One region of the Larkinella ripae genome, then DNA from elsewhere that is predicted to be linked to it. Evidence: riboswitches for the same ligand, from Rfam matches in the RefSeq annotation. Region 1 holds a riboswitch; the other holds the start of a gene.
The links. Region 1 has a riboswitch for thiamine pyrophosphate ahead of ACYVHX_RS09405 (TonB-dependent receptor). Riboswitches for the same ligand answer to the same signal wherever they lie in the genome.

Region 1 (9,602 bases):
ATACAGCCGGGGCGTTCCCGGCGGGCCGATCAAACCACCACTCAGGCCAAAAACCCCGCCGTAGGGCATCGCGTTGCGGACCACAAATTCCAGCGCCAGACAGGCTCCCTGCGAAAAACCAAGCCAGAAAATCTGGGGCATTTTAAAATTATAGTCGGACTGCAAACGCGCGCGCAGGCTGCTCAATACCTGCAGGGCCGACGACAGATTCGGTTCGTTCTGTTCCAGCGGACTCAGAAACGAATGCGGATACCACGAACCCTGGTGGGCCTGCGGGGCAATAAAAGCAAATTCCTGGTCGTCGATGTACTCCGCCAACGACAGAATGTCCTGTGCCGAGGCTCCCCGGCCGTGGACCATCACCATGACTTTTGACGCTTTTTCCAGCGGTTTTCCGGCAGTGAGAAAGTTGTTAGGATCGTGTATCATGGTTCTTTACGGTTAGTAAGGCCAGATTGCCGGTTTGCCGAAACCGCTTACACGGAAAGGACAAATCGGCAATCTAACGAAAAAAGCAAACTTACTTCACTTCAATTTTCGGTAAACCCGCTTCGATTTTAGCGCGCCGGGGTTCGTACCATTCCGGCAATTTAAGCGTTTTACCCAATTCGGCAACCGGCTCATCCACCGCAAATCCCGGCGGATTGGTAGCCACTTCAAACAAAATACCGCCCGGTTCGCGGAAATAAATGCTGTGAAAGTAGTTCCGGTCCTGAACCGGTGTCACCTGATAACCGGCTTCCAGCAGTTGGTGTTGCAAAACAAGCTGCGATTCGTCCGAGTCGGTCGAGAACGCAACGTGGTGGACCGAACCGTTCCCCTGATGGGCCCGCACGTCGTTCGGCGCGTGTTTCACATCCACGAAATTGCCGGAACCGCCTTTGCCGGCCTGAAACCGGAACAAACCGGCCTCCTCCGCTACCAACGTGTGACCGAGCGATTCGGTTATCAATTTTACCGTATCGTCCACGTTAAATTCGTTTAAGGTCACGGTATGAAAACCTTTGATGGCGTGCCCGGCCGGAATAAAACCGTTCGACCAGCCCGGCCGTTGGTCATTATCGTGAGCCACCAGTTCGATGCCCATGCCATCGAAATCCTCAAACCGCAGGTAGGTTTCGTTGAATCGCTGGTACGGTCCCGAAAAAGCGATGTTGAATTCGTGCAGCCGGTTGATCCAGAAACTCAGCGAAGCCGTCGGAACCGAAAAAGCCGTGTAGGTCAGTTGTCCCCCACCCTTCCGGCCGCGCGGAATGCCTTTGCCGTACGGAAAGAACGTCAGAATGCTGCCCGGTGATCCGGTTTCGTCGCCGTAGTATAGGTGGTATACATCCGGCGCATCAAAATTGATGGTTTTCTTGACCAGCCGTAAGCCCAGAATGTGCGTGTAAAAATCGACATTGCCTTGGGCGTCGCCGGCCAGAGCCGTTACGTGGTGTAATCCATTGACGAGCGTTTCCATAATTGGGAGTGTTTTGAGGTAATATGTCAAATTCTTTTAAATGTATCGACATTTAATGTATATACATTTAAATTTATGCCAAAGTTCATCAACACGCAATATTTTTGGAGAATGCTTTTTTGTGCCCTTTAGGCGCTTACCTTTGCATCGCTAATCTTACATAAGGGGTGCCTTAATACAACGGGCTGAGATTATACCCATTGAACCTGCACCGGGTAATGCCGGCGAAGGGAACGTGCCATACGGACTGGCGGACTTTAGTTCGTACGTCCGTAGCAACTGTAAATCACCAAAATAATAATGGATAGGCTGGCCCCTTGCCTGTCGTGAACATTTCGTATCGCATGAAAAATGTTACGATTGGAAGGCGCGCCATGGAGCGGTTGTTCGTTAGATTCCACGGACTGACGGCGGTTTTTTTGCTGGTCAGCCTGCCCACTTGGGCGCAATTTTCCATTTCCGGAACCGTCAATGATGCCGACGGCGGGGTGTTGCCCGGCGCAGCCATTTCCGTAGAAGGCACCTACAAAGGCACCTTTGCCGACGCCGATGGTGCGTTTCGGTTAACCAATCTAAAACCGGGTTCTACGCAACTCCGGATTTCTCTGTTGGGGTATGAGCCGGTTTTGCAAACCGTTGATCTAAAGCAAAATGAGCGGATCAGCGTGGCGTTAACGAAAACCGTTGTCGTTGTGGATGAGGTGGTGGTGAGTGCCACCCGGGCCAATCAGAAGTCGGCGGTTGCCTACACGAACGTTTCGGCGCGGGAACTTACCAAACAGAATCTGGGGCAGGACATTCCGCTGCTGCTCAACTTCACGCCCTCGCTGGTGACGACCTCCGACGCGGGCGCGGGGGTTGGCTACACCGGTTTTCGGATTCGGGGTTCGGATGCTACGCGGATTAACGTGACCGTCAACGGGATTCCGTACAACGACGCCGAATCGCAGGGCACCTTCTGGGTCAATATGCCCGATATTGCCTCGTCGGTGAGCAGCATCCAGATTCAGCGGGGCGTTGGAACGTCTACGAACGGCGCGGGCGCTTTCGGGGCTTCGGTCAATGTGCAAACCAATCGTTTTGAGAAAAATCCGTACGGCGAAGCGGACGTCTCCGGCGGCTCGTTCAATACGCTGAAAACCACGGTAAAAGCCGGTTCCGGTTTATTGAATAATCACTTTGTGGTTGATGCCCGGCTTTCCCGAATCGTGTCTGACGGGTACATCGACCGGGCCTCGTCGAATCTGAAATCATTTTATGTGTCGGGCGGCTGGTACGGCAAAAAAAGCTTCGTGCGGCTGAATGTTTTTTCGGGCACGGAGAAAACCTACCAGGCCTGGGACGGCGTGCCGGAAAACTTGCTGAAAACCAACCGAACGTACAACGCTTATACCTACGATAATGAGGTGGACAATTACCAACAGGATCATTACCAGTTGATTAGCTCCCACGAACTAAGCCGCAACTGGCGCCTGAACGCTTCCCTGCATTACACCCAGGGTCGGGGCTATTACGAGCAATTCCGGGCGGGCGAGGACCTGTCCGATTACGGTTTGCCGCCGGTCGTGATCCGGGATTCCACCATCAATCAAACCGATCTGATTCGGCGTCGCTGGCTGGATAATGACTTTTACGGGGCGGTTTTTTCGCTGGATTACAATAGTTTCGGCAAGCTGACGGCCCACATCGGCGGGGGCTGGAACCAGTACACCGGCAAGCATTACGGCGAAATCATCTGGGCGCGATTTGCCAGTACGGGCAACATCCGGCACCGGTATTACGACAACGACGCCACCAAAACCGACTTTAATCTGTACGGTAAAGCCTATTACCAGCTCACATCCAGGTTGAATGCCTACGTCGATTTGCAGGTCAGGACCGTCGGGTATTCATTTTTAGGCTACGACAACCAGCTTCGAAACGTGCAACAGGACGATAACCTGAGCTTTTTTAATCCCAAAGCCGGGATCACCTACGCCCTGAACGACCGCAGCAGTGTGTACGCTTCGTTCGGCGTCGGACACCGCGAGCCGAATCGCAACGATTATACGCAATCGACGCCCGCCAGTCGCCCGAAAGCCGAACGACTGAACGACTGGGAAGCGGGTTACAAAATGCAAACCCAGCGGCTGGCTTTTTCGGCCAATCTGTATTACATGAAGTACAAAAACGAGCTGATTCTGACCGGCCAGATCAACGATGTGGGGGCGCAAAACCGGGTGAATGTAGCAAACAGTTACCGCGCCGGAATTGAGCTGGAAGCCGGAACCGCGCTGACGAAAAATCTGCGCTGGAATGTAAACGCGACCTTTAGTCAGAATAAAGTAAAAGCCTTCACGGAATTTCTGGATAATTACGATACCGGCCAGCAGCAACTCAACCAGTATACCGACACCGACATTGCCTTCGCGCCGAACACCATTGTCGGCTCCCAATTGCTGTTTACGCCCGCAAAAGGGCTGGAAATTGGCTGGCTGTCGAAGTTTGTCGGAAAGCAGTATCTGGACAACACCGCAGATGAAGCCCGCAAACTGGATGCTTATTTCGTCAATGACCTGCGGTTTATTTATACCGTGAAGCCCAAAGGGATGAATGAAATCGCGTTTTCGCTGCTGCTGAACAACGTGCTGGGGGAATTGTACGAGTCGAACGGTTACACCTACAGTTATATTTCGGAAAGTCAGACCGTGACGGCGAATTTCTATTATCCGCAGGCCGGACGGAATTTTTTGGCGGGGGTCAGAGTACGTTTCTGAACTTGGATTACGCGGATTAAAGGACTAACTATGATATAAAAGTAGATCTTAGGTAATGCTTCAATCCGCGTAATCCAAGTTCAGGACGGTTACCCAATCGCCTGTTCCAGATCCTGGATCAGGTCCTCAACGTCCTCAATCCCAACGCTCAGGCGAATCAGCGTGTCGTTTAAGCCGTTCTTTTCGCGTTCTTCTTTCGGAATGCTGGCGTGGGTCATTGAAGCCGGGTGCGTGCAGAGCGACTCCACACCGCCCAGCGATTCGCCCAGCGAAAACACCCGGAAACTTTCCATCACCCGCACGGCTTCCGGCAGCGAATCGCCCCGGAGTTCGAACGACACCATGCCGCCAAAACCGCGCATTTGCCGCTTCGCCAGTTCGTGCTGCGGGTGGTTTTCCAGGCCCGGATAGTTGACCTGACCGACTTTCGGGTGCTGGCTCAGATACTGAGCGACTTTCAGGGCATTTTCCCCGTGCCGCTGCATCCGGATGTGTAACGTTTTGATGCCGCGCAGGACCAGAAAACAATCCTGCGGCCCCGGAACTGCCCCGCAGGCATTCTGGATAAATTCCAGCCGCCTGGTGATCTCATCGTCGTTCAGCACAATTGCGCCCATAACCGTGTCGGAATGGCCGCCGAGGTATTTGGTCACCGAGTGCATCACCAGATCGGCGCCCAGGTCCAGCGGGTTTTGCAGGTAGGGCGACGCAAACGTGTTATCGACCACCAGCAGCGTATTTTTCGCTTTCGTGATCGCGGCAATGGCGGCAATATCAACGATGCGCAGCAACGGATTGGTCGGTGTTTCAATCCACACCATCTTCGTCGCGGGCGTGATGGCGGTTTCCAGCGCCGACGGATCTTCCAGACCGATAAACTTGAATTTCAGGCCGTATTCCTGAAAAACCCGCACCATGATCCGGTACGTGCCGCCGTACAGATCGTTGCTGGCAATGATCTCATCGCCCGGTTTAAACAGCTTCAGAATGGCGTCGGTAGCGGCCAGACCGGACGCGTAGCAAATACCGTGTCTGCCGTTTTCGAGCGCGGCCAGGTTGTTTTGCAGCACCGTGCGGGTTGGATTTTGCGTCCGGGCGTATTCGTAGCCCTTGTGTTTTCCCGGCGACTCCTGCACGTAAGTCGACGTCTGGTAGATCGGCGTCATGATGGCGCCCGTCGTGGGGTCCGGTTCAATGCCGGCGTGGATGGCTTTGGTTGCGAATTTCATACCCGAAAGTAACACGGTTTTGTAAATGGTACCAGTCATTGACGCGAAATGCCGTAAGTTTGGCGTGTGAAAAAAGTACAGCTTAAAGCGTTGTCGGGTCCGGCGCTGGCGGGATTGGTGTTGTCGGTGGTCCCGCTCCTGTTCAGTTCGGCGCTGACGTACCTGACGGTTTCCTACGAGCCGGTTATTGCGCAGTTCAACGGCTGGGAATGGCTGGGCTTGACGGCGGTTTGCTGCCTTACGTCGGCTTTTGCCCTGACCCCGCCGACTTTCCTGGCCCTGATTTTTGGCTATTTTCTGGGCTGGAATTCGCTGCTGCCGCTGTTTGCGCTCAACATGATTTGTATTCTGATGGTCAATCGCATGGTCAGCTGGGTCGATCAGGACCGGTTTGTCCGGTTTATCGAGGAAAACCAGAAAGCCAGAAAAGTGCTGGAACAGATTCGGGAGCAGGAATTAAAAGTGATTTTCTTCACGAAACTGTCGCCGGTTTTGCCATTTGCCGTTACGAATCTGGTGTTCGCGCTGTCGGGCGCCAGGCTGCGGAATATTCTGCTGGGCGGTTTTCTGGGCATGATTCCGCGGACGCTCATTGCGGTCTGGACGGCCGGACAGGCCCGGGAAATCCGGACGCTGGTCGAAAATCCAAACGCCGGCAACTGGACCCAAATTTCGATTGGCGTTTTGCTGCTGGCGTCCGTCGTTGGCCTGTATGCGGTTTTGAACCGAACGCTGAACCGCTAAAGCAGCTTTGTTACCTTCTCGATCAACCGGTTGTGGCCGGTTTTCAAAACCGTCAATTCGTACGAATGCAACCGGCGGGTCAAAGGGGTCAGGAACGAAACCGGCAGGATTTGGTCATGATACCCAACGAAAAACCGGATGCGCATCGGCTGCTGGTTGAACAGGGTGCCAAGTGCCTGGTAATTAAAGTGTAACTTCCTGAAATAAACCCAGGAATTGTAAACCGACTCGCGTTGTTCGGGCGTGGAAAGCGTGTTTTTCGCAAATTTTAACGCGCTGCGGTTAATGAATCCGACGGACAGAAAGAAGTGGCCCAGGCGGTGGAGAAGGGGCATGTGTTTCAGTAAATACCGGAAAATCCGTCGGCCAAAACCGGTGCTGGTGGCCATGCGGTACCAGGGGCTGACCGTAATCCCGTCGGGGGCCAGTAAAATAAGCTCGTCGATTTGGGAAGCAAAAGCTTCGGCCGTCGCCAGCGCAAACCGTCCGCCCATGCTGAAACCCAATACGGCAAACCGATTAATCCGATGCTGGTCCAAAAATGCCTGAATCAGGTCCCGGTACGCCGGTTTCGTCAGCACGTCGTCGGCAACCTCAGGTGGATTGGCGCCGTGAAAAAACAGATCGAAGGCATACAGAGCGTACCGGCCTTCGAGCGCCCGCGCCAACGGTTCGAAGGCCCGGTGATCCTGACCAATACCGTGAAACGCCAATAAAGGAACGGGGCCGTCTGACAATTTAAAAACCGGGCGCATAGCCAAACATACGACAAACGCACGAAACCGTCACCTTCATGTTCGATTCGATCAGCCGCTGGCTTGAGCAGGCTTCTATTTATCCGGGCGAGGAAGAGATCGGGTTATACACCCGAACGGCGCATTTGCTGCGCCTATCCAAAGGGACTTCGCTGGTTCGGCAGGGCCTGCACTCGGGCCGGATTTTCTTTATGAACGAAGGTATTTTGCGGGTTTTCACACAGCATCAGGACGCCGAAACAACGCTCGGTTTTGTGATCGCACCCGCTTTCGTTTCGGCCATTCCGGCACTTTGGGAAAATCGACCGGCTACATTCAGCGTTCAGACCGTAGGCGGGGCCGAGGTCTTGTATTGGGAAGCGACCGAACTGGCGGCCATTCGGAAAAACAATCCGTCGGCCGGCAACATCGAGCGGCAGGCGATTCAGGAGCTGATGCGGGAGAAAGAAAAGCGCGAAATGAGCCTGCTGACCCAAACCCCCGAAGAGCGGTATTTGCAGTTAATGGCCGAAAAACCGCAGCTTATTCAGCAGGTTCCGCAGAAATACCTGGCTTCGTACCTGGGCATTCAGCCCGAAAGTCTGAGCCGCCTTCGTAAAAAATTGAGTACAAAAACTTAACTAACGTCAATTTACAGGTTTTGAAAACAGCTTATTTTTGCTGAAAAATAAACAGCAAAAATAATGGTAAATTTAACGTCAATTCAGAATGCTATTTATCTGGAAGACAATACTTTGATTGAAGTTTCTATTCCTGTTGTTTTTGAAAAACTGCGGCACTTGGATCACTACTATAGGCAGCTGGCGGTTGGCCATCAGACCTTTGAAATTACGAACGGGAGCCGGTTAGAAGAAGGCAGTAGCATTCACTGCGAAGAAACGGCCGGCAATCAGCAGGTAATCCACCGGTATAAAGTAGAGCGACTGGTTTCTAATCAGTCGCTCTACTACGTGTCAAAACCATCGGTTTCGTATATCAACGGAAACAAACACCGGCCGTTCAAAAGCAACACCCACGTCCAGTATACGCTCGCTGCCGTTTCCGCCAATCAGACGGCGTTGACAACAACCGTTATTATCCAGTTTCCGAGCAGTTTTGCCAAATTACTGGCAATCCTGAGCGGCACCCGGAAGCTCTGGCAAGCCCACGTGGTGGAAGAAACCACGGGTTTGAAACGGGTGATCGAATCGCTGGTCGTATCGGAACGCCTTACTCCTGCATCAGCAGATACGCCTTGATAAATTCGTCGAGGTTGCCGTTCAAAACCGCATCGGTGTTGGACGTCTGGTAACCCGTGCGGTGGTCTTTCACCCGGCGGTCGTCGAGGACGTAACTCCGGATTTGCGAACCCCACTCGATTTTCTTCTTGCTGGCTTCCACTTCCGCGCGGGCCGCGTTGCGTTTTTCCACTTCGATCTGGTACAGTTTCGACTTCAAAAGCCGCATCGCCACTTCCTTGTTTTGCAACTGGCTCCGCTCCTGCTGACACTCGATGATCAGACCCGACGGTCTGTGGCGCAATCGCACGGCGGTTTCAACCTTGTTGACGTTCTGGCCACCAGCACCACCCGAGCGGAACGTATCCCATTCGATATCCGCCGGATTGACTTCAATCTCAATCGAATCGTCGATCAGCGGATACGCGTAAACGGAAGCAAACGAAGTGTGCCGCCGGGCGTTGGCATCGAAGGGCGAAACCCGCACCAGCCGGTGAACCCCGTTTTCGGACTTCAAAAAACCGTAAGCCAGCGGACCGTCCACTTCCAGCGTGGCCGATTTGATGCCTGCGCCGTCGCCGGGTTGGTAATCCACCTGTTTGACTTTATAGCCGTGTTTCTCGGACCACATCAGGTACATGCGGTAGAGCATATCGGCCCAGTCCTGGCTTTCGGTTCCACCCGCGCCAGAGTTAATTTCCAAAACCGCACTGAGCTGATCTTCCTCGTTGCTGAGCATTTTCTTCAGCTCCAGATCGTCCAGGGCGGCTTTTACTTTTTCGCCTTCCACGTCAATTTCTTCCTCCGAAACATCGCCGGCTTCGTAAAATTCAAACAGCGTTTCCAGGTCACTCAGGAGCGTATCGACGTGCTCATAACCGCTCGTCCAGCCTTTGAGGGCGCGGACCTGCTTCATGGTTTTTTCGGCCCCTTCCGCGTCCTGCCAGAACTCGGGTTGGGTGGTCCGGTCTTCTAAATCAGCGAGTTGTTCTTTTTTGCTATCGTAGTCAAAGATACCCCCTCAGGGCCTCTACTCTGGCCCTCACGTCCTTTAATTGGTCGGTCGTCATAATGCGTGAAACAATGATTAATTTGAAAAATGAATCCGCAAAGATACGGTTTTACGAACGGCTATCCGAATGCAACCCCAAAGCGGATGAATTCGTCCACCCGCCCGGTACCTGTAAAACCGGGTACACGTCCTTTTGTTGGGCACCGGCAATCCGTTCCATTCGTCACCCTTTCGGCGTACCGGCTTCGGACCGGCGGTTTTCGGACCAGGAGTAACATGATTTCGACCAGCTTCTCCCAAAAACCGTGTTGTCGTCCTGCGACCTGCGTGTAGAAGGGTGATGCGGTTTTGGTCCCGGACGAAAACCGGCACGAAAGCGATTCCCGGAAACCAGCCTGCCCGTTGGAATGAACTAGGTAAATCAACT
Region 2 (9,602 bases), on a different contig from region 1:
ATTTGCCGGACCGACTCGTCGAACGCCGTTCCGGCGTAGGTGTTGATCCAGGAGCGGTAGGGATTGGCCAGAATTGCCCGCTGGTAGATGTGTTTGCCGACTTCCCGGTAAATCCAGAAGCAGGGCAGGACGGCCGCAGCGCCCACCGCCACGGATTGCAGCGAGGTGGTCGCCAGCAGGTAATTCGTGTAGGCAAAACAGGCCGGCATTTTTGCGGTTTCCGGCTCAATTTCATACAGCGCAAAGTACGTCTCGTGCAAGGCCTGCTCAACCAGGAGGGCGTTCTGGGCAAACTGCGTAAACCGCAACAGATCGTCGGTCCGGGCCGCGCGGGCTGCCAGCTGGCTGAGCGCCCGGCTGAAATCCGCCAGATACAGCGCATCCTGCTGAATGTAATACTGAAACGTCGGCGTCGGCAGGCTCCCCGCCGTCAGTTTTTTCACAAAACCGTGTTGTAAAATGGCCTCATAAACCGGAAGAATGTCCTGCCAGAGCTGGTCGGTAAATTGCATGTGTGTTATCCCCAGAACGTGTAAAAATGATGAACAGGCCCGTGCCCCTGCCCTAGCCGGTACTCGGCACCCGCCCGGAGCGCCCGCGTTAGGTACGATTTAGCGGCCGAAACGGATTCTTCCACCGGCAATCCGTTGGCCAGACCGGCGGCAATGGCCGACGAAAGCGTGCAGCCCGTTCCGTGCGAATTGGCCGTTGCGATCCGGCTGGTCGAAAACCAGTGTTGCTCCCCCGTCGTCCGGTACAGCAGATCGCTGCTTTCGTCCGTTGTCAGATGGCCGCCTTTCACCAGAACCGCATCCGGCCCGAACCCGGCCAGATCGACGGCAGCCTGGGGCATTTCGTCCCGGTTTTCGACGGTTCGGCCCAGCAACACGCTGGTTTCGGGCAGATTGGGCGTAATGACCGACGCCAGCGGCAGCAAATGCGTTTTGAGCGCATCGACGGCTTCGTCCTGCAACAGTTTGTCGCCACTTTTCGCCACCATCACCGGATCGAGGACAATGTTGGTGACGCCAAACTCCGTCAGCGTCCGAGCCACCTGCACGATCACCTCCGGCGAATGCAGCATCCCGATTTTGACGGCATCGGTGCCGATATCGCCCAAAACCGCCTTGAGTTGTTCGGCAACAAAGGCGGCCGGAACGGGCAGGATTCCGGTCACGGCGCGGGTGTTCTGGGCCGTCAGCGCCGTCAGAACCGACATTCCGTAACAGCCCAGCGCGGCAAAGGTTTTAAGGTCAGCCTGGATTCCGGCCCCACCCCCGCTGTCGGAACCGGCGATGGTGAGCGCACGTGCGTACGTTTTCATTGAGTGAATGAGCGATTGAGTGATTGTGTGAGTTATAGTTGAGCGAATTGCGATTGAGTGATTGGTCGGGGAGCGAACAAAAAATCACTCAATCGCTCCATCGCAACTCACTCAATCGAATGAGTTCCCGCGTGGCTTCGTAGGGCGACGACTGGCCGCAGATGGCCGACACCACGGCCGCGCCCGTCACGCCGGTTTGCAGCACCGCCCGAATGTTGTGGGCGTTGATGCCGCCGATGGCGAAGGTCGGCAAGGTGGTCCGGCGGCAAATTTCCCGCAGCCCTTCCAGTCCGAGCAGGCTGGACGTGTCGTCTTTGGTGCCCGTCGGAAAAACGGCCGCAATGCCGAGGTAATCGACGGCGGTTCCGGCTGCGGTTTGCAGTTCGGCGAGGTTGTTCACCGAAAGTCCGATGAGTTTGTCCGGGCCGATCAGGTGGCGAACCAGCCGGGGCGGCATATCGTCCTGCCCCACGTGCACCCCGTCGGCGTCGATGGCCAGCGCCACATCGACCCGGTCGTTGACAATCAGCCGGGCTCCGTAGGCCTGCGTGATTTGCTTCAAGGCGGTCCCCAGTTCCACAAAAGCCCGGGTCGATGCGGTTTTTTCCCGCACCTGCACCCACCGCACCCCGGCCCGGCAGGCTTCTTCGACAAGGTACGGCACCGTATGACCGGCCTGACCATTGATGCCGGCATCGGTCACTAAATACAACTCGTTCATGATCAGGCGGTTTTCAGGCGGTTTTGAACGTCCAATTCGGTCAATTGATACAAGGCGTCCAGGAAATTGACCTGCAAGCTACCGGGAGCCGCCCGCTGCTCAACGGCCCGTTCCCCCGCAATGCCCATCACCGCCATCGCGTGCGTGGCAGCCTGAAAGTAGTCGGAATTGACGGCGGCAAAAGCGCCGGTCAAAGCCGTTGCGGTGCAGCCCATACCCGTCACTTTGGTCATCAGCGGGTGCCCGTTGGCAATGGTGGCGGTTTGGTCGTCGCGGATAATGTAGTCGGTGGCTCCGCTGATGATAACGACACAGTTCCAGACGCGGCTCAACCGCCGGGCGGCCTCGACGGCGGCATCGGACCCAACCGTACTATCGACGCCTTTGGTTTGCGCATCCAGCCCCGCCAGCGCCCTGATTTCCGACGCATTGCCGCGAATGATGTCGGGCGTCGCCAGCGTCAGCAGGTTCCAGCTGACGCCGTTCCGGTACGCGGTGGCCCCCACGCCCACCGGATCAAAAACCACCGGTTTTCCCAGGTCTTTCGCCCGGCGCATCGCCAGTTTCATGCCGGCCACAAAGGTGGCATCCAGCGTGCCGATGTTGATTACCAGCGCGCTGGCGATGGAAACAAAATCTTCGACTTCTTCGGGCGCGTGCACCATGGCGGGCGATGCGCCGAGCGCCAGCAGCGCATTGGCCGTGGTGTTCATGACCACAAAATTGGTGATGTTGTGAATGAGCGGAGCCTGAGCGCGAATCGTTTCGACGTCGGTCCAGATGGTTTGCGGAGTTGGGAGCATGTTGCTGTCAATGCGTTCGGTACACAGCAACTTCAGGAGAGCGGAGGGCGTCTCGGTAACTTTTCCCTACGGCAGCATGAACTGCATCAGGTGGTAAGGGTATGCTCTCAGTCAGCCCGGTTTTCGGTCGCTGACACCCCTAAAGTTGCCCGGCAAAGGTAACGGATTTCTGCGGTACGGTTATGCTATTTTTTGAAAAACCACGATGCCGTTGTGGCCGCCGAAGCCGAAGGTGTTGCTCATGACGGTCTTTACGTTCTTCGCCCGGGCCTCCTTCAAAACAATGTTCAGACTTTCCGGAATGGCCGGGTCGCGCTGCGTCGTGTTGATGGTCGGCGGAATCACGTTATCGCGCATGGCCAGCATACTGATCACGGCTTCGATGGCCCCGGCCCCGCCCATCAGGTGCCCCGTAATCGATTTGGTGGCGCTGATGTGCAGGTTTATTTTCCGGTTCCCGGTCAGGTGGGCCACGGCTTTCATTTCCGACAAATCTCCCACAGGAGTCGAGGTGGCGTGGGCGTTCAGGTAATCCAGGTCTTCGATGGTGATGCGGGCTTCCTGCAGGGCGAGTTGCATGGCCCGGGTGGCTCCGATTCCGTCCGGGTGCGTGGCCGTAATGTGGTAGGCATCACCCGTCATGGCCGCGCCCACCATCTCCCCATAGATCGTCGCGCCCCGCCGAACGGCGTGTTCGTATTCTTCCAGAATGAGGGCTCCGGCGCCTTCGGCCATCACAAAACCGTCGCGATCCAGGTCGAACGGCCGCGATGCGGTTTGGGGACCTCCGTTTTGCGTCGACATGGCTTTCATCGAACAGTAACCCCCAAACGACGAGGGCGTGATGGCCGCATCGCAACCGCCACTGACTATGATTTTGGCCTTGCCCAGCCGGATGTAATTAAAGGCGTCCATCAAGGCCGAATTGGAACTGGCGCAGGCCGAAACCGGGCTGTAGTTGATGCCCATAAAACCGTGCCGGATCGAGATCATGCCCGAGGCCAGGTTCAGCAGCACCTTGGGCACCAGAAACGGACTGAAACGCGGCTGTCCGTCGCCCCGCGCATACGCCGTGGTTTGCTCTTCCAGCGTTTCGGTGCCGCCCTGCCCCGATGCCCAGATGACGCCCACATCGAACGGGTCCATTTGGCCCAGATCAAAACCGGAATCCCGGATGGCCTGCTCGGCGGCAATGAGCGCAAACTGCGAAAACCGGTCGGTCCGCTTTACGTCGGCCCGGCTGAGGTACTGGGTCGGGTCAAAATTGGCAATTTCGGCGGCAAACTGCGTCCGGAACAAGGACGCATCGAAGCGGGTGATGGGCGCAAAAGCCGATCGGCCGTTGATAACATTGTCCCAAAACGTCGGAATATCGTGACCCAGTGAGGTAAACGCCCCTAATCCCGTAATAACAACCCGGTGTAACATGACTGCTGGTTAAATGAGTCCGCAAAGTAAGCAACTTCGGTGCGTGGGTACAAAAAAGCGGCTGACCCATTTCCGGAAATGGGTCAGCCGCGATCGGTCTATTCAAAAATAACCTACTTATCCCACCAGAGCGGAGTGGATAAAACCACTTCGGTCGGCACATTAGCACCGTTTTTAGAGGTTTCGCCGTTTGGATACGCGGCCCGGCGGATGTAGGTCGGCAAAGCCGCATTCAACGGCAGGCGGAATCCTTTGTACTTGTAATCGTACCGGCGGGCGTCGTTCCAGGCTTCCGGGTTCAGGTAGGTAGCCACGAATTTCTCCTTGAAAATCAGGTCGAGGGTCAGAGCCGCCGACCCGACCGCAACAACCGGATTGGCCAGGTAGGCATCGCGGGCAGCCGCAGCCACGCCGTACTTATCCATGTTGGCCCGGATCCCGGCCAGATAGGCCGTATAGGCGCGGGCCTTGTCGCCCGCCCGAAAAGCCGCTTCGGCTTCCACGAACCGCAGTTCGGCATGGGTTACAATCAGCAGCGGGGCCGCATCACCGGTCAGGGGCGAGTTCAGCGAAATGTACACTTCGTCCTTCACGGTGTTGTTACCGCCCACATTGCCCTGCCCGTTGCGGGTGCCTTTGTAGTCGTTGTTGACGGTTTTGTCCGTAATTTTTTCGACCCGCGGGTCCACAACACCGTAGGTCGTTCCGTTCAGGTGGTTGGCAAACTGATCGGAAATCCAGCCATCGAGCACCAGAGCCGCGTTGTTGCGGGCGATGGTTGCCCACGGATTCCGCAGCAGAAACGAAGCCATCTGCGCGTCGTCGGCATTGGTCGTATACGATTTGGAAACCGCATCCAGCACGTCGGCCGGTTTGTAGGACGCCTGCTTCGAGACCTTGTTCAACATCCGGGCTTTCAGCGCGTTGGCGGTTTTGATCCAGGCGGCCACACTGCCCTTGTGAATCAGGTCGTTAGCGGCAGCGTCGGCCAGTTTCAGCTTAGAGTCGGTTTTCGCCAGCTCGACCAGGCCCTCGTTCAGCAGGGTCAGGGCGGTTGTGTACAGGGCGTCTTCGGCATCGTATCTGGGCGTCAGGGTGGTTCCGGTGAAGGCATCGGAGAACGGCGCCCCGCCAAACACGTCGGCAATCAGGTTGAGGTGGTACGACAGCATGATGTTGGTCACGCCAACGTAATCGGAAGCCCCCTGCTCCTGGGCTTTTTTCTTGAGGTCATACAGATCGGCCATTCCGTAATAAACCGCATCCCAGGTCGTGGTATAATCCGTAATCTGGTAGGTATCGGTGGAGCCGCCGGTGCCGGGGCTAGCCAGGTACTGCACAAAATACGAGGTAAAACCGGCCACGCGCTGCGAATTCAGGGCGGTTTTCTGCGTGGTAGTCGACAGCAGCGACGCCAGGGGCGGATTGGCAATCAGGTTCGGATTGTCGTTCAGTTCGAAATAGTCCTTACACCCGCCCAGGCCCACCAGCAGCAGGGTCAGAACCGGAACCATAATTTTATAGGTGAATTTCATGATCTTCAGCAAATTGAGGGTGACTTAAAAATCAACGTTCAGCGAAAACAGGAAGCTGCGAACCGCCGGGTACGTAAAACCGGTAAAGCCGTCGACATTGCTACCGGCGCTGCTGGAGCTGGTTTCGGGATCGTAGCCGCTGTAGTTGGTCCACAGCGCCAGGTTGTTGCCCGTTGCGCTCAGCCGCACGTTTTTGATGAACGTGTTTTTCAGGATCGCGGTCGGCAGCGAATACGATACGCTCACCGAACGCAGCCGGACCCAGGACGCATCTTCGATGAAATTTTCGGACACACCCCGGTAAACGTTCCGGTAAAAACCGTTGGTATAATCGACGCCGTCCGGACCTTTGCCCTGGCCGAGCCAGACCGGCTTGGTGTTCGGCGTGCCGTCGGCCAGTACGCCTTCAAACACCTTCGTATCGTTCCGGTCTTCGGTGTATTTGGCAATTCCGAAGGCCGAGAAGAAGTTATCCAGCTGGTTGTACCGATCCTGGCCAACGCGGGCATCAAACAGGGCCGAGAGCGTGAAATTGCCGTAGCGCAGCGTGTTGTTCAGACCACCAATCCAGTCGGGCTGCGAATTGCCGAGCAGTTTCTGCGCCGTGTTGATAACCGGAAAACCGTTGGCGCCGATCACGACCGGGCGGCTGCGATCCAGCAAAACCGGGTCTTCCTCCGACGAATTGGCGTAATACCGGCGGTAGCTCCGGCCGTAGAGGTTGCCGTAGGCGTAGCCCGGAATAAGCTTCATGGTGACCGTCGAACTCGAATAGCCAAACTGCGATGCGTAGTTGATTTCCGTCAGTCCCTCGCGCAGGCTCAGGATTTTGTTGCGGTTGGCCGAAAAATTGAAATTGACATCCCAGTTTAGCCGGCCTTTCCGGATCGGCGTGGCCCGCAGCACCAGTTCAATCCCCTTGTTCCGCATCGAGCCGGAGTTGATGGCGGCTTTCACGTAACCGGTCGAGGAGGTCACATCAACCTGAATAATCTGGTCACGGCTGATCGAATGGTAGTACGTAAAATCCAGCCCCAGCCGGTTGTTCAGAAAGCTCATTTCCAGCCCCCCTTCGAAGGTATCCGTAAATTCCGGCCGCAGGTTCGGATCGCCCAGCAGCGACCCGCGCGTAAAACCGGTCGTTCCCGACGGCAGTTGCGTGTAGGCTGCGTAGCCCGTCACCGTCGAATACGGGGCCGCGTCCTTCCCGATCCGGGCGTAGGAAGCCCGGAGCTTGCCCATCGTGATGACCGTCGGCAGTTTCAACTGCTGCGAGAACAGGTAGCCTACGCTCACGGATGGGTAGAGAAAGGAATTGTTCGGAGCCTGCAGCGACGAGGTGATGTCGTTCCGGCCCGTCAGCGTCAGAAACAGGTAATCCTTGTAATCGAGCGTCAGTTCGCCGAAAACCCCCATCAGCCGGTAGTCCTCCGCCGATTGCGTGGGCGTGATGGTCTTGGCGTTCCGCAGGTCAAAATAGTTGTAAACCGTTAACTCGTTGCCTTCCGCGCCGAACGTCCGAATCTGGCGATCGTACAAATCATGCCCGAGCCGCAGCGTTGCGTTCAGGCTCTCCCCAAACCGGGTCGTGGCGCTGGCCGCAAAGGTCGAGGTAATGGCCCGGAAGTTGGTGTGATACTGGTAAATAAAACCGCGCACGTTGTCTTCGTACAGCCGTTCGTTGGCAATGCCGGAAGGGCCGGGCGCCGTTCGTTTGCGGTCTTCCGAATACGTATCCAGCCCGACGCGGTAGTTGAACGTCAGCCATTTGAGGGGCGAATACATGAAGTTCAGTCCGCCCACCAGCCGGTTCACGTTATCGCGCAGTTTGTTCGTCATCGCTCCGTAAATCGGGTTGCCGTTGCCGTAGGTTTTGTAGGAACCGTCCGGATTCAGGTAATCCTGAACGTCGTAGCGCGGTGACCAGTAGCTCAGGCTTTCGTTGTAACGGTCGGCATTGTAGCGGTCCCCGCCCGAATTGATAAAGTTTAGATTGGCGTTGGTCGAAAACTTCTCGCTGAACTTGACATTCGTGTTCAGGCGCACCGACAGTTTGTTGAAGTTGGTGAACGGAATAACGCCTTCGTGCCGCAGGTGGCCGATGGACGACAGGAAGTTGATTTTCTCATTTCCGCCCGAAAAGGACAGGTTGTTCTGGTACTGTTTGCCGGTTTGGTAGGCGTCCTTGAAGTGATTGTAGAGTTTCTGCGGGTGCGTCGGGTCGATTTTGATGGCATCAGCCACGGTTGGCCCCCAGGACGGAAAGAAATCCTGCGGATTGTAAACCCCCGAATACCCGATGGTGTATTGATCCTGCACTTCCGGGAATTTGTTTACATTTTCGACGCCGAAGGTGCTGTTGAAACTGCCCCGAAGCGCCCCGGTTTTGCCCGATTTGGTGGTGATCACCACCACGCCGTTGGCGCCCCGTAAACCGTACAGGGCCGTGGCGGCTCCGCCTTTCAGGATGTTGATCGTTTCAATGTCGTCCGGATTGATGTCCGCGGCCCGGTTCGACATGCCCCGGAATTCCGCGCCCGAATTGGCGGTTCCCGTCGTCGTGCTGTTGTCGAACAAAACGCCATCGACCACAAAAAGCGGCTGGTTGTCGCGGGTAACGTCGATGGAGTTGATGCCCCGAATCAGAATCCGGGCGCCCTGGCCCGGTGCTCCGCCCGTGCTGGAGATGGTGACCCCGGCCACTTTCCCCTGCAACGCATTGACCATGTTGGTCTGCCGGTTTTGCAGCAGCTCCTCCGAATTGACATTCTGGGCCGCATAGCCCAGCGCTTTTTTATCCCGGCTGATGCCGAGGGCCGTTACCACCACTTCGTTGAGCATCTTGCTGTCCTGCCGCAGCACCACGTCGATGCTCCGGCGGTTTTCAACCTGAATCTCCTGCGTTTCAAAACCGATGTAGCTGAACACCATCGTGGTTGTGCCCGAATTCACCCGGACGCTGTACCGCCCGTCCGCATCGGTCAGCGTTCCGGTGGTGGTGCCTTTAACCGACACATTGACGCCCGGCAAGGCGGTATCATCGCTCCCGGAAGTGACCCGGCCACTGACTTCGATCTGCTGCGCTATCCCCAGCGACGAACAGAAAAGTAAGGCCAGACCCATGTAAATACGTACTAGTTGCTTCATACTCTCCCAGCTCGTTAGGTTAAAAAATGGATGAAAACAATTTCATGGCAAGTTTAGCATTTATCTAAAATTTTGCAATTTTTGCCAGTCAACGAATATTATTCTGTCACGTACGGGACCCATAATGGATTTTCTTGAACAACGAAAAGGAACCACCGCCGTCTGGGCCGGTGAGGACGCGGTTTTCAGCCAGGGAGCCACCACCTCGCCGATTGTCAACAGCGTTGCTTTTGCCTACCACGATCTCGACGAATGGTACGAGGTCGCCACCGGAAAAACCGCCGGTCATATTTACAGCCGGAACACCAACCCGACGGTGCACGTTCTGGAAGAAAAAATCCGGATTCTGGAAGGGGCCGAAGCCGCCACGTCCTTTGCGACGGGCATGGGCGGCATCAGCAACACCCTGTTCGCCCTGCTCGGTCCCGGCAGGCGCGTGGTTTCAATCAAGGATACATACGGCGGCACCAGCCGGCTTTTCCTCGATTTTCTGCCCACCTACCAGATTCAGGTGACGCTCTGCGAAACCGGCGATCACGAAGCGATGGAAACCGAGATCGCCAAAGGCTGCGACCTCGTCTATCTGGAAACACCCACCAACCCGACGCTGAAAGTGGTTGATATTCGGCGCCTGGCCGCAGCCG

Region 2: it holds a riboswitch for thiamine pyrophosphate, as region 1 does, so the genes downstream of both, thiM (hydroxyethylthiazole kinase) here and ACYVHX_RS09405 (TonB-dependent receptor) in region 1, are expected to answer to the same signal.

The regions. Positions count from the first base shown of each region.
Region 1 is NZ_BAAGVR010000017.1:21,004-30,605, forward strand. It holds gene ACYVHX_RS09395 (alpha/beta hydrolase) at 1-429, opposite strand, end outside; gene ACYVHX_RS09400 (ring-cleaving dioxygenase) at 521-1,462, opposite strand; TPP riboswitch at 1,616-1,713, shown strand; gene ACYVHX_RS09405 (TonB-dependent receptor) at 1,837-4,218, shown strand; gene ACYVHX_RS09410 (cystathionine gamma-synthase) at 4,308-5,447, opposite strand; gene ACYVHX_RS09415 (TVP38/TMEM64 family protein) at 5,514-6,191, shown strand; gene ACYVHX_RS09420 (alpha/beta fold hydrolase) at 6,188-6,904, opposite strand; gene ACYVHX_RS09425 (Crp/Fnr family transcriptional regulator) at 6,985-7,566, shown strand; gene ACYVHX_RS09430 (hypothetical protein) at 7,726-8,184, shown strand; one part of gene prfB (peptide chain release factor 2) at 8,156-9,172, opposite strand; one part of gene prfB (peptide chain release factor 2) at 9,174-9,233, opposite strand.
Region 2 is NZ_BAAGVR010000008.1:226,540-236,141, reverse strand. It holds gene tenA (thiaminase II) at 1-512, opposite strand, end outside; gene thiD (bifunctional hydroxymethylpyrimidine kinase/phosphomethylpyrimidine kinase) at 518-1,324, opposite strand; gene thiE (thiamine phosphate synthase) at 1,413-2,045, opposite strand; gene thiM (hydroxyethylthiazole kinase) at 2,048-2,848, opposite strand; TPP riboswitch at 2,895-2,999, opposite strand; gene fabF (beta-ketoacyl-ACP synthase II) at 3,029-4,276, opposite strand; gene ACYVHX_RS05780 (SusD/RagB family nutrient-binding outer membrane lipoprotein) at 4,390-5,811, opposite strand; gene ACYVHX_RS05775 (SusC/RagA family TonB-linked outer membrane protein) at 5,836-8,958, opposite strand; gene ACYVHX_RS05770 (cystathionine gamma-synthase family protein) at 9,083-9,602, shown strand, end outside.